DNA from 3 places in the Kineococcus gurbantunggutensis genome. Region 3 is predicted to be linked to each of the others. Evidence: riboswitches for the same ligand, from Rfam matches in the RefSeq annotation. Region 3 holds a riboswitch; each other region holds the start of a gene.
What was found. A riboswitch is a leader RNA that binds a small molecule or an ion and turns the genes downstream of it on or off. The one in region 3 is predicted to bind S-adenosylmethionine.

Region 1 (5,357 bases), on a different contig from region 3:
CGGCCGGCCCGGGGCACCGGCCAGGGTCCCGTAGGCGGTGCGCACCAGGTCCGCGAGCCCGTCCACGCCCGCGGTGGCGGAGTCGCTCACCAGGGCCGGCTCGTCCAGCTGCACCCACGCCGCTCCCGCGGCCGCGTACGCGGCGAGCAGGTCCAGGTAGGCGGGCAGCAGGTCGGCCAGCCGCTGGACCGGCGCGAAACCGGCGGGGCTGCCGTCGGCCGGCTTGGACAGCAGCAGGAACGTCACCGGGCCGACGACGACCGGGCGGGTGAGGAAGCCGTCGGCCAGCGCCTCGGAGAACTCCCGCACGCCGCGGTCGTCGGCGAAGCGGAAGGCGGTGTCCGGGCCGACCTCGGGGACGAGGTAGTGGTAGTTCGTGTCGAACCACTTCGTCATCTCCAGCGGCGCGTCGGTGCCGCGGCCGCGGGCGATCGTCGACAGGCCCGCCAGGTCGACCCGGCCGTCGGCGCCGACGACGTCGGCGAAGCGCGGGGGCACCGCGCCCAGGGCGGTCGCCGCGTCCAGGACGTGGTCGTAGGCGGAGAACGCCGAGGGGATGGAGGCGTCGTGGGCGTGCAGGCCCAGGTCGTTCAGGCGGCGCAGGGTGCGCCCGCGGACGGCGGCCAGCGCCCGCTCGGTGGCGGCGACGTCGGCGCGACCGGCCCACAGGGCCTCCAGCGCCTTCTTCGTCTCCCGGCGCGGGCCGATGCGCGGGTAGCCCAGGACGGTGGCGGACCAGGCCGGGACGGCGGCCGGGTCGGCCCCCGCGGGGCCGGTCGCGGGCAGGTGCCGGTGCGGGACGGGACGGGGTTCGGTGCTCATCGGGATCCTCCTGCCGCCAGGGCGGCGTGGTGGGGAACCGCGGATGCCTGCGGCCGTCCGGCCGAGCTCGGGACCGTCGGGGTCCCGGCGCCGAGGTGGGCTCCCTCGAGCAGGTCCAGCGCCGCGGGCGCCGAGTTGAACGTGTAGAGGTGCAGGCCGGGCGCGCCGGCGTGCAGCAGGTCGCGGGCCAGGGCCCGCCCGTAGCGGGTGCCGGCGCGCTCGCGCGCGGCGTCGCCGTGCTCGGCGGCGGACTCCAGCAGCGCCAGCAGCGAGCGGGGCACGGGCACGCCGGTCAGCTGCTCCAGGCGCAGCAGGCGCGCCGGGTCGGTGGTGGGGATGATCCCCGGCAGCAGGGGCAGGGTGATGCCCGCCGCGCGGGCGGTGGCCGTGAAGGCGGCGTACTCGCGCGCCGAGTAGCACACCTGGGTGATCGCGAACGAGGCCCCGGCGTCCTGCTTGGCGCGCAGGGCCTGCAGGTCCCCGGCGCGCCGGGAGGAGGGGAACGCCGCCACCGCGACCGTCAGGGGGGTGCCGTCCCCGCCCGCGGCACCCCCCCGGCCGCCGGCGCGCAGGCGGTGGCGCCGGTCGGCCACCCGCAGCAGCTCCACCAGGTCGCACGCGCGGCGCACCGCGTCGGCCGGCGCCCGCCAGTCCGCGGACCCGGCGGGCGGGTCGCCGCGCAGCGCCAGCACGTCGCGCACCCCGGCGGCGAAGAACTCCTCGGCCAGCTCAACGACCCCGCGGCGGGTGGAACCCACGCACGTCAGGTGGGCCACCGCCGCGGCGCGGGTCTCCCGGCGCAGGTGCGCCAGCAGCTCGCAGCCCGCGGTGCGGGTGGTGCCGGCCGCGCCGTGGGTGACGGAGAAGAAGTCCGGGCCGGTCGCGGCCAGGCGCTCGACGGTGCCGTGCAGGGCGTCGCGCGCGGCCGGGCTGCGCGGCGGGAAGAGCTCGAAGCTCAGCGTCGGCCGTCCCGCGGCGCCGGCCACCAGGGGCCCGACGCTCACGGCCGGGCCCCCGGGCGGCGGCCCGCGCTCGCGGCGCTCACTGCGCTCGCCGTGCTCACCGCGTTCGCCGCGCGGACCCGGGGGCGGTGGGGGGTGGTGCTGGACATCGTCGACTCCATCGACCTGGCGTTAGCACCCGCGCCCGCGCCGGCGGGGGGTTGCTGCGGCGTCGTCGAGCCAGGGCTCTCGGCCGCTCTGGATGGGGTGGCGGTGCGGGTGGTGCGCTAGCGGCCCTCGCCCTGCGGGGGCAGCGCGCTGACCACCGCGTGGTCGGCCTCGATCAGGCCCGTCTTGGCCGCACCGCCGGGCGAGCCGACGGTGTCGAAGAACTCCACGTTGGCCGCGGTGAACGCCGACCACTGCTCGGGCACGTCGTCCTCGTAGTAGATGGCCTCCACCGGGCACACCGGCTCGCAGGCCCCGCAGTCCACGCACTCGTCGGGGTGGATGTACAGCGAGCGCTTGCCCTCGTAGATGCAGTCGACGGGGCACTCCTCGATGCACGCCTTGTCCTTGACGTCCACGCAGGGCTGGGCGATGACGTACGTCACGGGGCGGTGCTCCTCTCGTTCTCCTCGCCGGCGCCGGCCACGGCGCGCTCACCGGCGGGCTCGCCGGCGGGGCCGGGGACGACGACGCGGCGGCGGTGCCGGCGCACCGAGTGGGCCACGGCCACGGCCCCGAGGGCCAGGACGAGCGCGTACACCGCCCAGCGCACCGGGTCGGCGGCGTCGACCGCGTCGCTGCGCAGCAGCGTGCGCGCGTTGGTCAGGACGATGACCGCGCCCACGGCGGTGCCGAGCACGTGCGGGGGCAGGTGGCGCACCAGCCAGGCGGCGACGGGGGCGGCGACCAGGCCGCCGGCCAGCAGCGCCAGCACCCAGGACCACGCGATGCCCTGCGAGCCCAGGCCCACCAGGAACCCGGTGCTGGCGGCGACCGCGACGAGGAACTCGCTGGTGTCGATCGAGCCGACCACCTTGCGCGGTTCCAGCCGGCCCGAGGCCAGCAGCGCGGGGGTGCCCACGGGGCCCCAGCCGCCGCCGCCGGTGGCGTCGACGAACCCGGCGAACAGGCCCAGCGGCGCCAGGAAGCGCCGGCGCAGCGGGCGGTGCAGGGAGCGCTCGTCGAAGCGCACCACCGCCGAGCGCAGCAGCACGTACACGCCCAGCACGAGCAGCAGGACGCTGATCACCGGCGCCGCCACGTCCGTGGGCAGCGAGGAGAGCACCGTCGCGCCGGCGAAGGCGCCCACCGCGCCCGGCACGCCCACGCGCACCACGACGCGCCAGTCGACGTTGCCGAAGCGCCAGTGCGCGGTGCCGGAGGCCAGCGTGGTGCCGATCTCGGCAAGGTGGACGGTCGCCGAGGCCGCCGCCGGGTTGGCCCCGATGAGCAGCAGCAGGCTGGTGGAGGTGACCCCGTAGGCCATCCCCAGGGAGCCGTCGACGAGCTGGGCCAGCAGCCCGACGACGGCGAGCAGAACGATCTTGTGCACGAGAGGTCCGTCCCGATGCCCGTGGACCCGCAGGGTCCGCGCTTGCCGATCGCCGGGTGGCGAACGACCAGGTCCTCACCCGGAGCACCCCGCCGCAGATGGAGGGTTGCCGACCAGCGAGCCGGGGCTTGACGCTGGTACTCGTGACCGCTCCCGACGTTAAGGGGGAGCACGCCGCCGGGTCAACACGTCCGCGCGAACACCACCCCGGCCGCCGGCCGCGGCGCCCGGGTGCGCGGTCCGGGGGCGGGTCCGGGAACGGGTCCGGGGGATCGTGTTGGAGCAGGCCCCGGCGTGCCCTACCGTGGTCGCGTGGTCCAGCCCTCTGCCGTGCGCCTCGTCTCGCGCCGGTACGTCGACCTGATGAGGGTGCAGAGCGCCTACTGCTGCCGCTGCGCACCCGCCCCCCGCCGCACCAGCTGAGGGTCCTCCTCGCGAGGAGAACCCCTCTCCCCCGTGAGGTCCCATGACACCCGACGCCGCGCCCACCCCCACCGAGCAGGCCGCCCGGCCGGCCGCCGACGCGCCCCGGCGCGTCCCGCGGCCCGCCCGCGCCGGCGGCAACGGCCAGTGGCTCGTGGACGGCACGACGCCGCTGAACCACAACGAGGAGTTCAAGGCGGCCGACGGCGGCCTGAACGTCCGCGAGCGGATCGAGCAGGTGTACTCCAAGGGGGGTTTCTCCTCCATCGACCCGGACGACCTCAACGGCCGCTTCCGCTGGTGGGGCCTGTACACGCAGCGCCGCCCCGGCATCGACGGCGGGCGCACCGCGCAGCTGTCGGCGCAGGAGCTGTCCGACGAGTTCTTCATGCTGCGCGTGCGCATCGACGGCGGCGCCCTGACCACCGAGCAGCTGCGGGTCGTGGCGGAGGTGTCCACCCTGTACGGGCGCGACAGCGCCGACATCACCGACCGGCAGAACGTGCAGCTGCACTGGGTGCGCGTGGAGGACGTCCCGGAGATCTGGCGGCGCCTGGAGGCCGTGGGCCTGCAGACCACCGAGGCCTGCGGCGACACCCCCCGCGTGGTGCTCGGCAGCCCCGTGGCCGGCATCGCCCGCGACGAGGTCCTCGACCCCACGCCGGTGATCGAGGAGATCGTCGAGCGGTTCATCGGCGACCCGGAGCTGGCGAACCTGCCGCGCAAGTTCAAGACCGCGGTCACCGGCCACCCCAGCCAGGACGTCGTCCACGAGATCAACGACATCTCCCTGCTGGGCGTGGTGCACCCCGAGCTGGGCCCGGGCTACGACGTGTGGGTCGGCGGCGGGCTGTCCACCAGCGCGCACCTGGCGCAGCGGCTCGGGGCGTTCGTGGCGCCCGAGGACGCCGCGGAGGTCTGGTACGGGGTCGTGCGGATCTTCCGGGACTACGGCTACCGCCGGCTGCGCAACAAGGCCCGCCTGAAGTACCTGGTGGCCGACTGGGGCGCCGAGCGGTTCCGGCGGGTGCTGGAGGAGGAGTACCTGGGCCGGGCCCTGCCCGACGGCCCGCCGCCGCCGGCGCCGTCCGGGCGCGGGGACCACGTGGGCGTGCACGAGCAGAAGGACGGGCGCCTGTACGTGGGCCTGGCCCCCACCGTCGGGCGGGTGAGCGGCACGCTGCTGCGCGCGCTCGCCGACGCCGCCGAGGCGGCCGGCTCGCGCCGGGTGCGGCTGACCCCGCACCAGAAGGTCGTGGTGCTCGACGTCGACCCGCAGCGCGTGCAGGACCTGCTGGCGCGCGCGGAGGAGCTGGGCCTGACGGCGACCCCCTCGCCGTTCCGGCGCAACACCATCGCCTGCACCGGCCTGGAGTACTGCAAGCTGGCGATCGTCGAGACGAAGGCGACGTCGGCGCGGGCGGTCGACGAGCTGGAGCGCCGCCTGGCCGGCGTCGAGATCGACACCCCCATCACCCTGCACGTCAACGGCTGCCCGAACTCCTGCGCGCGGATCCAGACCGCCGACATCGGCCTGAAGGGCCAGCTCGTGCAGGACGAGCACGGCGAGCAGGTCCCCGGCTTCCAGGTGCACCTCGGCGGCGGGCTGG
Region 2 (5,357 bases), on a different contig from region 3:
GCCTCGGTGTCCAGCGCGAACTCCACCTCCACCACGACCAGCGGGCCTCCCGCGGTGCGCCGGGCCGCCGGGTCCCCGGTGAGCACCACGTCGACCTGACCGGCCGGCAGCGCCCCCTCGGCGGCCAGCACGACCGACTGCCCCTGCGGTGAGCGCGGCACGGTCAGCGGGCCCTTGACCGACCAGCGGCCGGTGTCGACGTCCACGTGGTGCAGCCGGTCGCGGTCGACGTAGCGACCGGTGGCGACGTCGCGCACCACCGCGTCGTCCTCCCAGGAGTCCCACAGGGCGCGCACGGCGCCCACGACGTCGGCCAGCTCGGTGCGCAGGTCCTCCCCGGCCAGCGCGGGCAGGCCCACCGCCCGGGCGGCGGCGGGTTCCGGCGTGGCGGTGGCGATCCACCCGGCGCGCCCGGCCGAGGAGTGGTCCAGGGAGGCGATCTGCGCGGCCACGTGGAAGGGCTCGGTGTACGTGGTGGGCACCACCGGCACCAGCCCGACGCCCTCGGTGGTGCCGGCCAGGAACGCCGCGCGCTGCACCGCGTCCAGGTGGCCGACGGGGTTGCGCGCGTCCGGCAGCGGGGAGTCCTCGAACGTCAGCGCCGTCAGGCCCTGCGCCTGGGCGGTGACGGCGAACCCGCGCAGCCGGGCGGGGGAGAACACGTCGGCCGGTGCGCTGCGCGAGCGCCGCCAGGCGGCCGGGTGCCACCCGCCCCCGTCGACGTCGAGCAGGAGGTGGAACGGGTCGGGCACGGCGGGCTCCTCGTCGGGGTGGTCGGAACGGGTGGGGCGGGTGGTGGCCGTCGGGGGCGGGCGGCGCGGGCGCTCCCGCGAGCGCCCCGGGGTCACCGCGGCCGCGCGACGCGGTCGAGGTCGGCGCCGAGGAAACCCGCCGGGTCGGGCCGCGGGTCGCCCACCGGGCCCCAGGAGCCGTCGACCACCGCGTAGCGCAGCTCGGGCCCGGCGGTGAGGAACCGCCGCAGCGCCGCCAGGAGCCGGTCCACGTCCGCCGATCCGGTCCCCACGCCGGTGCTGGCGCGCAGCGCGCCGGAGGACAGCCCCAGGGAGTCCGCGAACCGGTGCGCGCAGAAGCGCCCGTCGCGCACGCCGATGCCGTGCTCGGCCGACAGGTACGCCGCGACCTGCGAGGACGGGTGCCCCTCCACGGTGAACGTGACGACCCCCACGGCGTCCTCGGCGTCCGGGCGCACCACCCGCACGCCCTCCAGCGCGGCGAGCCCGTCGAGCAGGCGCTCGCGCAGCGCCGCCTCGTGCTCCTCCAGCGCGCCGGGGGGCAGCGCGGCCAGCGCGGTGCACGCGCGCGCCAGGGCCGCCGCGCCGAGCACGTTGGGGGAGCCGGCCTCGTGGCGCTCCGGGCCGCTGGCCCAGCGCACGCCCCCGGTCCCGACCTCCAGCGTCGCGCCGCCGCCGGCCAGGTACGGCTCGGCCGCGTCCAGCCAGTCCCGCCGCCCGACCAGCGCCCCGGCGCCGAAGGGCGCGTAGAGCTTGTGCCCGGAGAAGGCGATCCAGTCCAGGTCGTCGCCGGCCAGGTCCACCCGCCGGTGCGGCACGAGCTGGGCGCCGTCCACGGCGATGCGGGCGCCGGCGGCGTGCGCGGCGCGCGCCAGGCGCCGCAGCGGCAGCACCTCGCCGGTGACGTTGGAGGCGCCCGTCACCGCCAGCAGCGCGTAGCCGCCGCCGGCCAGCTCCGCCTCCAGCGCCGCCGCTGTGCCGGCCGCGTCCGGGCCGCCGGGCACCACCGTCGTGCGCGCCGAGCGCTGCCAGGGCAGCAGGTTCGCGTGGTGCTCCACGTCCGCCACCAGCACGCGCCCGCCGGCGGGCACGGCGCGCGAGAGCAGGTCCAGGGCGTCCGTGGTGCTGCGGGTGAAGACGACCGCGTCGTCCTGCCGCGCCCCGACGAAGCGCCCCACCGCGCCGCGCGCGGACTCGAACAGCTCCGTGGACACCCGCGAGAGGTAGCCCGCGCCGCGGTGGACGCTGGCGTAGTGCGGCAGCACCCGCGCCACGTGCTCGGCCACCGCCGCCAGCGCGGGCGCGCTGGCGGCGTTGTCGAGGTTGGCGTAGACCGCCTCCCCGCCGGTGGCCAGCGGCACGCGGGTGGCGGCGCCGACGACGGGCAGCAGCGGGGCGAGCGCGGGCGCGCAGCGGGGGGCGGGGAGCGTGGGCGTGGGCACGAGGGCCTCCTCGGGGAGGGGACCCGCCGGACGGTGCCCGCGGGTCCGCGCTTGCCGGCGCCACCTCGGCACCGGCCAGGTCGTCACCCGGGGCACCCCGCCGCGTGAGGAGGGTTGCCGGCCAGCGAGCCGGGGCTTCGCGCTGGCGCTCATGACCTGCCCGGAGCGTGCCACGGGCGCGCCCCGCCTGGCAACGTCGGCACCGCGTCGGCACCGCGGCGGCGCACCGGGGGCGGGCGCGGGCCCGTGCGGGCGGGAGGCGCCCCGGACGGGCCCGCCGGTGCCGACGGCGCCCGGGCACGGCCGGGCATGCCCTACGCTGGCAGGACCATCCAGAGCGGCCGAGAGACCTGGCTCGACGACGCCGCAGCAACCCCCTACGGGAGGGTGCTCATGCCGGGACCGATGGGAGGGCACGTGAGCTACGCCGGCGACCTCGCTCCGCGCGAGGCGTTCGACCTGCTGCACGAGGACGGCGAGGCGGTCCTGGTCGACGTCCGCACCGAGGCGGAGTGGACCTGGGTCGGGGTCCCGGACACCGCGGGCACCGGCAGGGGACCGGTGTTCGCCTCCTGGGCGCCCGAGGACCCCGCCGCCCCCGGGGCGCGGTTCCTCGCCGAGCTGGAGCGCGCGGGGATCACCGCTGGCCGCCGCGGCCCGGTGGTGTTCCTGTGCCGCTCCGGCAAGCGCTCGGTCGCCGCGGCCGAGGCCGCCACGGCCGCCGGCATCACCCCCAGCTACAACGTCCTGAACGGTTTCGAGGGCGACCTGGACGAGCACGGGCACCGCGGCGGCGCCGGCTGGCGCGCCGAGGGCCTGCCGTGGAGGCAGTCGTGAACGAGGAGAGCACCCCCCGCCCCTGGCGGCCCGACACCACCGCCGTGCGCGGCGGGATGGCGCGCTCGGGTTTCGAGGAGACGTCCGAGGCGATGTACCTGACGTCGGGGTACGTCTACGGTTCCGCCGCCGACGCCGAGGCCGCGTTCACCGGCGAGGTCGACCGCTACGTCTACTCCCGCTACGGCAACCCGACGGTGTCGGTGTTCACCGAGCGGCTGCGCCTGCTCGAGGGGGCGGAGGCCTGCTACGGCCTGGCCAGCGGCATGTCCGCGGTGTTCTACGCCCTGGCCGCCCTGCTCGGCGCGGGCGACCGCGTCGTGGCCGCCCGCAGCCTGTTCGGCTCCTGCTACGTGATCCTCGACGAGATCCTGCCCCGCTGGGGCGTGAGCACGGAGTTCGTCGACGGCGAGGACCTCTCGCAGTGGGAGCGGGCCCTGTCCACCCCCGCGCAGGCGGTGTTCTTCGAGACCCCCGCGAACCCCATGCAGACCCTCGTCGACATCGAGGCCGTCGCGCAGCTCGCGCACGCGGCCGGTGCGACGGTCGTGGTCGACAACGCCTTCGCCAGCCCCGTCGGCCAGCGGCCGCTGGCGTTCGGCGCCGACGTCGTCGTGTACTCCGCGACCAAGCACATCGACGGGCAGGGCCGCGTCATGGGCGGCGCGGTGCTGGGCACGTCGGAGTTCGTCGACGGCCGGTTCCGCGAGCTGACCCGGCACACCGGGCCCACCCTCAGCCCGTTCAACGCCTGGACGCTCGCGAAGGGCCTGGAGACCCTCGGCCTGCGCGTGCGGCACTCCGCGGCCACCGCCCTGCGCATCGCCGAGCACCTGGAGGACGCCGCGGGCGTGCGCTGGGTGCGCTACCCGATGCTGCCCTCGCACCCGCAGGCGGAACTGGCCAAGCGGCAGATGGAGCTCGGCGGCACCGTCGTCACGTTCGAGCTCGACGCGCCCGACGGCCGCGGCAAGGAGCGCGCCTTCGAGGTGCTCGACCGCCTCGGCGTGATCGACATCTCCAACAACCTCGGCGACGCCAAGTCGCTGGCCACCCACCCCGCCACCACGACCCACCGCCGCCTCGGCGAGCAGGGCCGCGCGGCCATCGGCCTGTCCGACGCCGTGCTGCGCCTGTCGGTGGGCCTGGAGGACCCCGACGACCTGCTCGACGACCTCGACCGCGCCCTGCGGCGCTGAGCGAGCCACCACCCCACGAACGGAGCACCCGTGAGCACCCCCCGACGCATCGAGGTCAGCCACGCCGGCAGCCTGCCCCGCACGCCCGAGCTCATCGCCGCCAACGAGGCCCGCGAGCTCGCCGAGGACGGCCTGACCCTGAAGCGCACCCCCGACTTCGACAAGCTGCTCACCGAGGCCGTCGTCGACCTCGTGCAGCGCCAGCACGACCTGGGCATCACGATCGTCGGCGACGGCGAGTACGGCAAGGCCATGAGCAGCGCCGTCGACTACGGCGCCTGGTGGTCGTACTCCTTCCAGCGCGTGGCCGGCCTGGAGGTCACCGGCGAGGACATCTTCAGCCAGCCCACCGTGCGCTCCGAGCCCGGCCGGGTGCGGCTGACGAGCTTCCCGGACCGGCGCGACTGGCAGCTGTTCCACGACGCCTACACCGACCCCGCCTCGGGAATCTCCACCGGCAAGACCGCCACCGCGTTCCCCGCCACCACCGGCCCGCTGCGCTACGTCGGCCAGGAGGCCATCGCCTCCGACGTCGCCAACCTCGTCGCCGGCCTGGAGGCCGCCGGCCTGGAGCGCAGCCGCGGTTTCATCACCTCCCTCTCGCCCGGCAGCGGCGCGCGGATCTCCAACCGCCACTACGCCACCGAGGAGGAGCACATCTGGGCGTGGGCGGAGGTCATGCGCGAGGAGTACCGCGCCGTCCTCGACGCCGGCCTGACCCTGCAGGTCGACGACCCCTCCATCGCGGAGAACTGGGACCAGATCAACCCCGAGCCCAGCGTCGAGGACTACCGCGCGTTCACCCGCGTGCGCGTGGAGGCGCTCAACCACGCGCTGCGCGGCCTGCCCACCGACCGGGTCCGCTTCCACCTGTGCTGGGGCAGCTGGCACGGCCCGCACACCACGGACGTCGAGTTCAAGCACATCGCCGACCTCATGCTGGAGATCGACGCCGGCTCCTACTCGTTCGAGGCCGCCAACGTGCGTCACGAGCACGAGTGGAAGGTGTGGCGGGACGTGCAGCTGCCGGCCGGCAAGAAGATCGTGCCCGGCGTCGTCAGCCACGCCACGAACGTCGTGGAGCACCCCGAGCTCGTCGCCGACCGCATCGAGCGGTTCGCCTCCGT
Region 3 (5,357 bases):
CGCCGCCGGCGGCACCACCGCACCCACCGCCGCCACCGCACCCACCGCCGCCACCGCACCCGCCACACCCACCACCGCCGCGACCGGCGCCTGAGGAGGACCGACGTGAGCACCACCCCCGCCGGTCCCCGGCCCGACGTCCCGCGCCGCACCGGCGCGCAGCGCAAGCAGATCCACTTCGGCGCCCACTTCCCGGGCGTGAACTCCACCACCGTGTGGCGCGACCCGCGCGCGGGCAGCCAGACCGACTTCTCCTCCTTCGTGCACCTGGCCCGCACCGCCGAGCGCGGCCTGATGGACTTCTTCTTCCTCGCCGAGGGCCTGCGGCTGCGCGAGCACCTCGGGCGGATCTTCGACCTGGACGTGGTGGGCCGCCCGGACACCCTGCCGGTGCTCGACGCCCTGGCCGCGGTCACCGAGCGGATCGGCCTGGCCGGCACGCTGAACGCCACGTTCAACGAGCCGGTGGAGCTGGCCCGCCAGCTCGCCACCCTGGACCACCTGTCCGGCGGGCGCGCGGCGTGGAACGTCGTCACCTCCTCGGACGCGTTCACCGGCGAGAACTTCCGCCGCGGGGGTTTCCTGGCCCGCGAGGACCGCTACGTGCGCGCCGCGGAGTTCGTGGAGGTGGCGCGGCGCTCCTGGGACTCCTGGGCCGAGGACGCCCTGGTCGCCGACCCGGGCAGCGGGGTGTTCGCGCGCTCGGCGGCCGTCGCCCCGGTGCGCTTCCGCGGCCGGCAGTTCGACGTGCGCGCCGACGGCGCCCAGCTGCCGCGCAGCCCGCAGGGCCACCCGGTGCTCCTCCAGGCCGGCGACTCGCCCGAGGGGCGCGAGTTCGGCGCGGCCACCGCCGACGCCATCTTCACCCTGCACGGCACCCTGGAGGCCGGGCGGGAGTTCCGCGCCGACGTCCAGCGCCGGATGGCCGCGCACGGGCGCGCGCCGGGGGACGTCAAGGTGCTGCCCGGCGCCACGTTCGTGCTCGGCGACACCCCGGCCGAGGCGGCCGAGCGGGCCCGCGAGGTGCGCTTCCAGCAGGTCGGCCCCGAGCAGGCGGTGGCGTTCGTGGAGCAGCTGTGGGGCCGGGAGCTGCCCGGCCTGGACCCCGACGGCCCGCTGCCGGCGCAGGACCCCGACCCCGAGGCGGTCGCCACCCGCGGGCGGGTGCAGCACGCCAAGGACCGCGTGGGCACCGCCCGGCGCTGGCGGGAGCTGGCGCGCGCCAACGGCTGGGGCGTGCGCGAGCTCGTCGTGGAGGTCTCCGCGCGCCCGCAGTTCGTCGGCACCCCGCAGCAGGTCGCCGAGGAGGTCGACCTGTTCGTGCAGGCCGACGCCTGCGACGGCTTCATCCTCATCCCCACCCTGACCCCCACCGGCCTGGACGAGTTCGTCGACCGGGTCGTGCCGCTGCTGCAGGAGCGCGGCACCTACCGCACCGGGTACACCGGTGAGACCCTGCGCGACCACCTGGGCCTGCGCCACCCGCACCGCAGCAGCACCGCCACCGAGGAGACCGCGTGAGCACCACGACCACCCCCGCCGACACCGCCGGCACCGCCGGCACCGCCGGCACCGGCGACACCGCCGCCCGCCGCGGCTGGGACGCCTGGCGCGCCCGGCGCACCGAGGTGCTCTCCGACCCGCACGGCTGGCTGAGCCTGACCGCGCTGCACTGGCTGGGCGGCGCCCCCGCCCGCGCCGGCGACCTGCCGGGGCGGTGGTGGAGCGCCGCGGACGGCGTGCACGTGCGCGCGCAGGAGGTCGACGGCCTGCTGCTGGACGGCGCGCCGCTGACCGGCGAGCACGTCCTGCACCCGGTCGACGACGGCGCCGGCGTGACCGTGGTGACGGGGGAGCGGCACGTGGAGGTGCTGCGCCGCAGCGGGAACGCCGGGCTGCGGGTGCGCGACCCGCGCTCGCCGGTGCTGGCGGGGTTCTCCGGGGTGCCGGTGTTCGGCTTCGACGAGCGCTGGGTGCTGCCCGCGCGCCTGGAGGCGGACGAGGACGAGGTGGTCGTCGGGTCGGTCGTGGCCGGGCTGAGCCAGGCGCGCACCGCGGCCGGGCGGGTGACCTTCACCACGCCCGACGGCGTGGAGCGCTCCCTGCTGGCGCTGCGCTCGGGCGAGGGCCTGCAGCTGCTGTTCACCGACCTCACCAGCGGCGTGAGCACCTCCGCCACGGCCCGCTCGCTGACGGTGGCCGCCCCCGGGCCCGACGGCGCCCTGGTGCTGGACCTGAACCGCGCGCAGAACCTGCCGTGCGCGTTCACCGAGCACGCCACCTGCCCGCTGCCCCCGGCCGGCAACCGGCTCGAGGTCGCCGTCGAGGCCGGCGAGCGCGCCCCGCGGGCCTGAGGGGGGCACCGGTGGACCTGCACCGGCAGCTCCTCCTGGAGCACGCCGGGTCCCCGCACGGGGCGGGCCTGCGCACGCCCTTCGCCGTGCAGGTGCACCACGTGAACCCCGTGTGCGGGGACGAGGTGACCCTGCGCGTCGACCTCGCGCCCGGTCCGGGGGGCGACCCCGGTGGCGCCGTGGTGCGCGACGTCTCCTACGAGGCGGAGGGCTGCTCGATCAGCCGCGCCTCCGCCTCCGTGCTGCACGACCTGGTCGTGGGCCGGCCCGTCGCGCAGGTGGAGGACGCGCGGCGGGCGGTGCACCGGATGCTCACCAGCCGCGGGGAGGACCCCGGCGACGAGGACGTGATCGGCGACGGCGTGGCGCTGGCCGGCGCCGCGCGCTACCCGGCGCGCGTGAAGTGCGCGCTGCTGGCCTGGTCGGCGCTGGCCGACGCGCTGCTGCGCGCGCCCGGCCCCGACGCCGACCCCGCTCCCGACCCCGCCCCTGAGGCCGACCGCGCCCCCTGAGGCCCGGCCCGCGGGGCGCCCCGCCCCCGCCGCGCCTGGCGTAGGCTGCCCGGACCATCCAGAGCGACCGAGAGACCTGGCTCGAGGACGTCGCAGCAACCCCCTCGTGGAGGGTGCTCACGCCAGGACCGATGGGGAGGCACCACCGTGAGCACCACCGCGCCCGCCGGGGGCGGACCGACCGAGGCCGAGCGCCGCGAGGCCGCCGCCTGGTCCACCTGGCAGCAGTCCCCGTGGGGCCGCCTGCGCTACCGCGTCGTGGCGGCCCTGCTGCGCGGGGCGCTGGAGGAGCTGGGGCCCGCGCCGCTGCGCGTGCTCGACGCCGGCGGCGGTGACGGCCGCGACGCGCTGCAGCTCGCGCTGGCCGGGCACGCGGTCACCGTCCTGGACACCTCCGCGGACGTGCTGGGCGCGGCCCGCGCCGCCGCCACCGCCGCCGGGGTCGCCGAGCGCCTGCACACCGTCGCCGCCGGCCTGGAGGACCTCAGCGCGCTGGCCGCGCTGACCCGGCACCGCGCCGGCGGCTCGGGCTCCTTCGACGTGGTGCTGTGCCACGACGTGCTCCAGCACCGCGGCAGCACCGCCCAGGTCGCCGCGGACGTGGCCACGCTGACCTCCTCCCTGCGCCCGGGCGGGCTGCTGTCGCTGCTGGCGCCCAACCCGGCCGCGGACGTGCTGACCGCCGCGCTGCGCGAGGGCCCGGCGCAGGCGTGGGTCCTGCTCGACGCCGAGCGCGGCGCGGACCCGGGCACCGGCAGCTCGGTGCTGCGCCTGGAGCCGGACGCGGTCGAGCGGGCCGTCGCCGCGGCCGGCGGCGAGGTCGTCGCGCGCCACGGGGTGCTGACCGTCACCGCGCTGCTGGAGGACGCCGGCCGGGCCGACGAGCGCTCCGTGGCCGACCTGGAGGAGCTGGAGGTCGAGCTCAGCCGGCGCGACGGGTTCCGCCGGACGGCGCGCTACTGGCACCTGCTGGCGCGCCGGCGCTGACCGCCGCCAGCAGCGAGGCGGCCAGCGCGTCGTTGAGCCGGAAGAACCCCGCGTCCAGGCCCGGGCGCGGGAACGCCGGCGCCCACCCGCCGCCGGCCACCCACGGCCCCGCCGCGAACCGGCGCGGGTGCGCGGTGCCGTCGGCGCGCTGCACCCGCCCGTCCTCGTCCACCGCCAGGCGCCCGCCGGTGAACACCTCCCCGCCCTCGTCGCGGAACTCCCGCTCCACCGCCTCGCCGCGCGCGGACAGGTTGCGCAGCAACGGGTCCGCGGCGTCCCGAACGCTGGGGGAGGGCAGCCGGGCGTCGATCAGCACGCGCGCGGCGAGGTGCACCGGCCCGTTGCCGCCCACCGCCGTCCACGCCTGCGCCGCCTCGTCGGGCTGCACGCGCAGGTCCCCGCCGAGGAAGCGCACCACCCCGGCGTCGGCCAGCGCGAGCAGCTGGCGCAGCCGCTGCGGCGGCGGGCCGGAGGCCACGCAGCTGAAGAACCCGTGCCACCAGCCGTCCACCTCCAACGCGGTGGAGCGCGCGTCGAGCAGGCCGCGCGCGGCCAGCGCCGCGACGACGCCGTAGCAGGACAGCAGCGCGCTGAACACCGCCGCGTCGGCGCTGTGCGCGGGGTCGCCGCGGCGGGCGACGTCGGCGGCGACGTGGGCGCGCACCCGCTCGTGCACGCCCCGCGCGGTGGGCGAGGACCACCCGGCCAGCGGCCGGTCCAGGCGCGCCAGGTCCAGGCGGTCGGCGGGGTCGGGCACCGCCTCCTCCACGAGCGCGTCCAGCTCCGCCGAACCCCACGGCGCGGCCGCGAACCGGGCGTCGAACTCCCGCGCGGGCACCCGGGTGCGCTGCGGGTGCCCGGCGAACAGCTCCCCGTAGTGCGCGCCGGCGAGCTCCTTGGCGATCAGCGGCCACACGTCCCGCCGCAGCCGCAGCGGGCCGCCGCGGCGCGCGGCCAGCTCCTCGGCCGCGGCGACGGTGCAGAACCGCGGCAGCGCCGGGCGCCGGGCGAGCTCGTAGGTGATCTTCGAGCGGTAGGGCACCCCGCGCCGGGAGCCGACGTGCAGGACGGGCTCGGCCCCGCTGGGCCGGTAGACCAGCTCCCCGCCGGGGCCCTGCTCGTACCGGCCGCCGCGGCCCTCGGTGAGCAGCACCACCAGGTCCACGAACGCCAGGCCCATCCCGGCCACCACGACGTCCTCGCCGGGGCGCACCGCCACGAGGTCGTCCTCCAGGCCGAGGTCGCCGGTGTAGGCGGGGGCGACGTAGCCCAGCCCGTGCCGGTCGGCGAACGCGGCCAGCTCCCGCTCGCGCGGGCCGGGCAGCACGTCGGGGTGCCCCTGCGCCAGCAGCACCGCGTCCACCTCCAGCGCCGCGCCCCCGGCCAGCCGCACCCGCTGGCGCCCCGGGCCGGCCTCCCCGGCGCCCCCGTCGTCGGCCAGGTCCACGACCCGGTCGGCGTGCACCCGCACCCGCACGCCCGCGGGCAGGCCGGCCAGCACGTG

Region 1: linked by a shared signal. The riboswitch ahead of ACRYR7_RS17010 (methylenetetrahydrofolate reductase) and the one ahead of ACRYR7_RS07075 (class I SAM-dependent methyltransferase) in region 3 are both predicted to bind S-adenosylmethionine.
Region 2: linked by a shared signal. The riboswitch ahead of ACRYR7_RS15355 (rhodanese-like domain-containing protein) and the one ahead of ACRYR7_RS07075 (class I SAM-dependent methyltransferase) in region 3 are both predicted to bind S-adenosylmethionine.

What each region holds. Positions count from the first base shown of each region.
Region 1 is NZ_JBJLSG010000099.1:3,895-9,251, forward strand. It holds gene metE (5-methyltetrahydropteroyltriglutamate--homocysteine S-methyltransferase) at 1-822, opposite strand, end outside; gene ACRYR7_RS17010 (methylenetetrahydrofolate reductase) at 819-1,826, opposite strand; SAM riboswitch class I at 1,939-2,032, opposite strand; gene fdxA (ferredoxin) at 2,051-2,377, opposite strand; gene ACRYR7_RS17020 (sulfite exporter TauE/SafE family protein) at 2,374-3,324, opposite strand; SAM riboswitch class IV at 3,358-3,473, opposite strand; gene ACRYR7_RS17025 (nitrite/sulfite reductase) at 3,791-5,357, shown strand, end outside.
Region 2 is NZ_JBJLSG010000082.1:10,900-16,256, forward strand. It holds gene ACRYR7_RS15345 (LLM class flavin-dependent oxidoreductase) at 1-752, opposite strand, end outside; gene ACRYR7_RS15350 (aminotransferase class V-fold PLP-dependent enzyme) at 845-2,194, opposite strand; SAM riboswitch class IV at 2,237-2,351, opposite strand; SAM riboswitch class I at 2,520-2,606, shown strand; gene ACRYR7_RS15355 (rhodanese-like domain-containing protein) at 2,612-3,031, shown strand; gene ACRYR7_RS15360 (O-succinylhomoserine sulfhydrylase) at 3,016-4,230, shown strand; gene ACRYR7_RS15365 (cobalamin-independent methionine synthase II family protein) at 4,261-5,357, shown strand, end outside.
Region 3 is NZ_JBJLSG010000025.1:37,291-42,647, reverse strand. It holds gene ACRYR7_RS07095 (LLM class flavin-dependent oxidoreductase) at 1-94, shown strand, start outside; gene ACRYR7_RS07090 (NtaA/DmoA family FMN-dependent monooxygenase) at 106-1,521, shown strand; gene ACRYR7_RS07085 (DUF1684 domain-containing protein) at 1,518-2,354, shown strand; gene sufU (Fe-S cluster assembly sulfur transfer protein SufU) at 2,366-2,866, shown strand; SAM riboswitch class I at 2,918-3,004, shown strand; gene ACRYR7_RS07075 (class I SAM-dependent methyltransferase) at 3,014-3,853, shown strand; gene ACRYR7_RS07070 (FAD/NAD(P)-binding protein) at 3,789-5,357, opposite strand, start outside.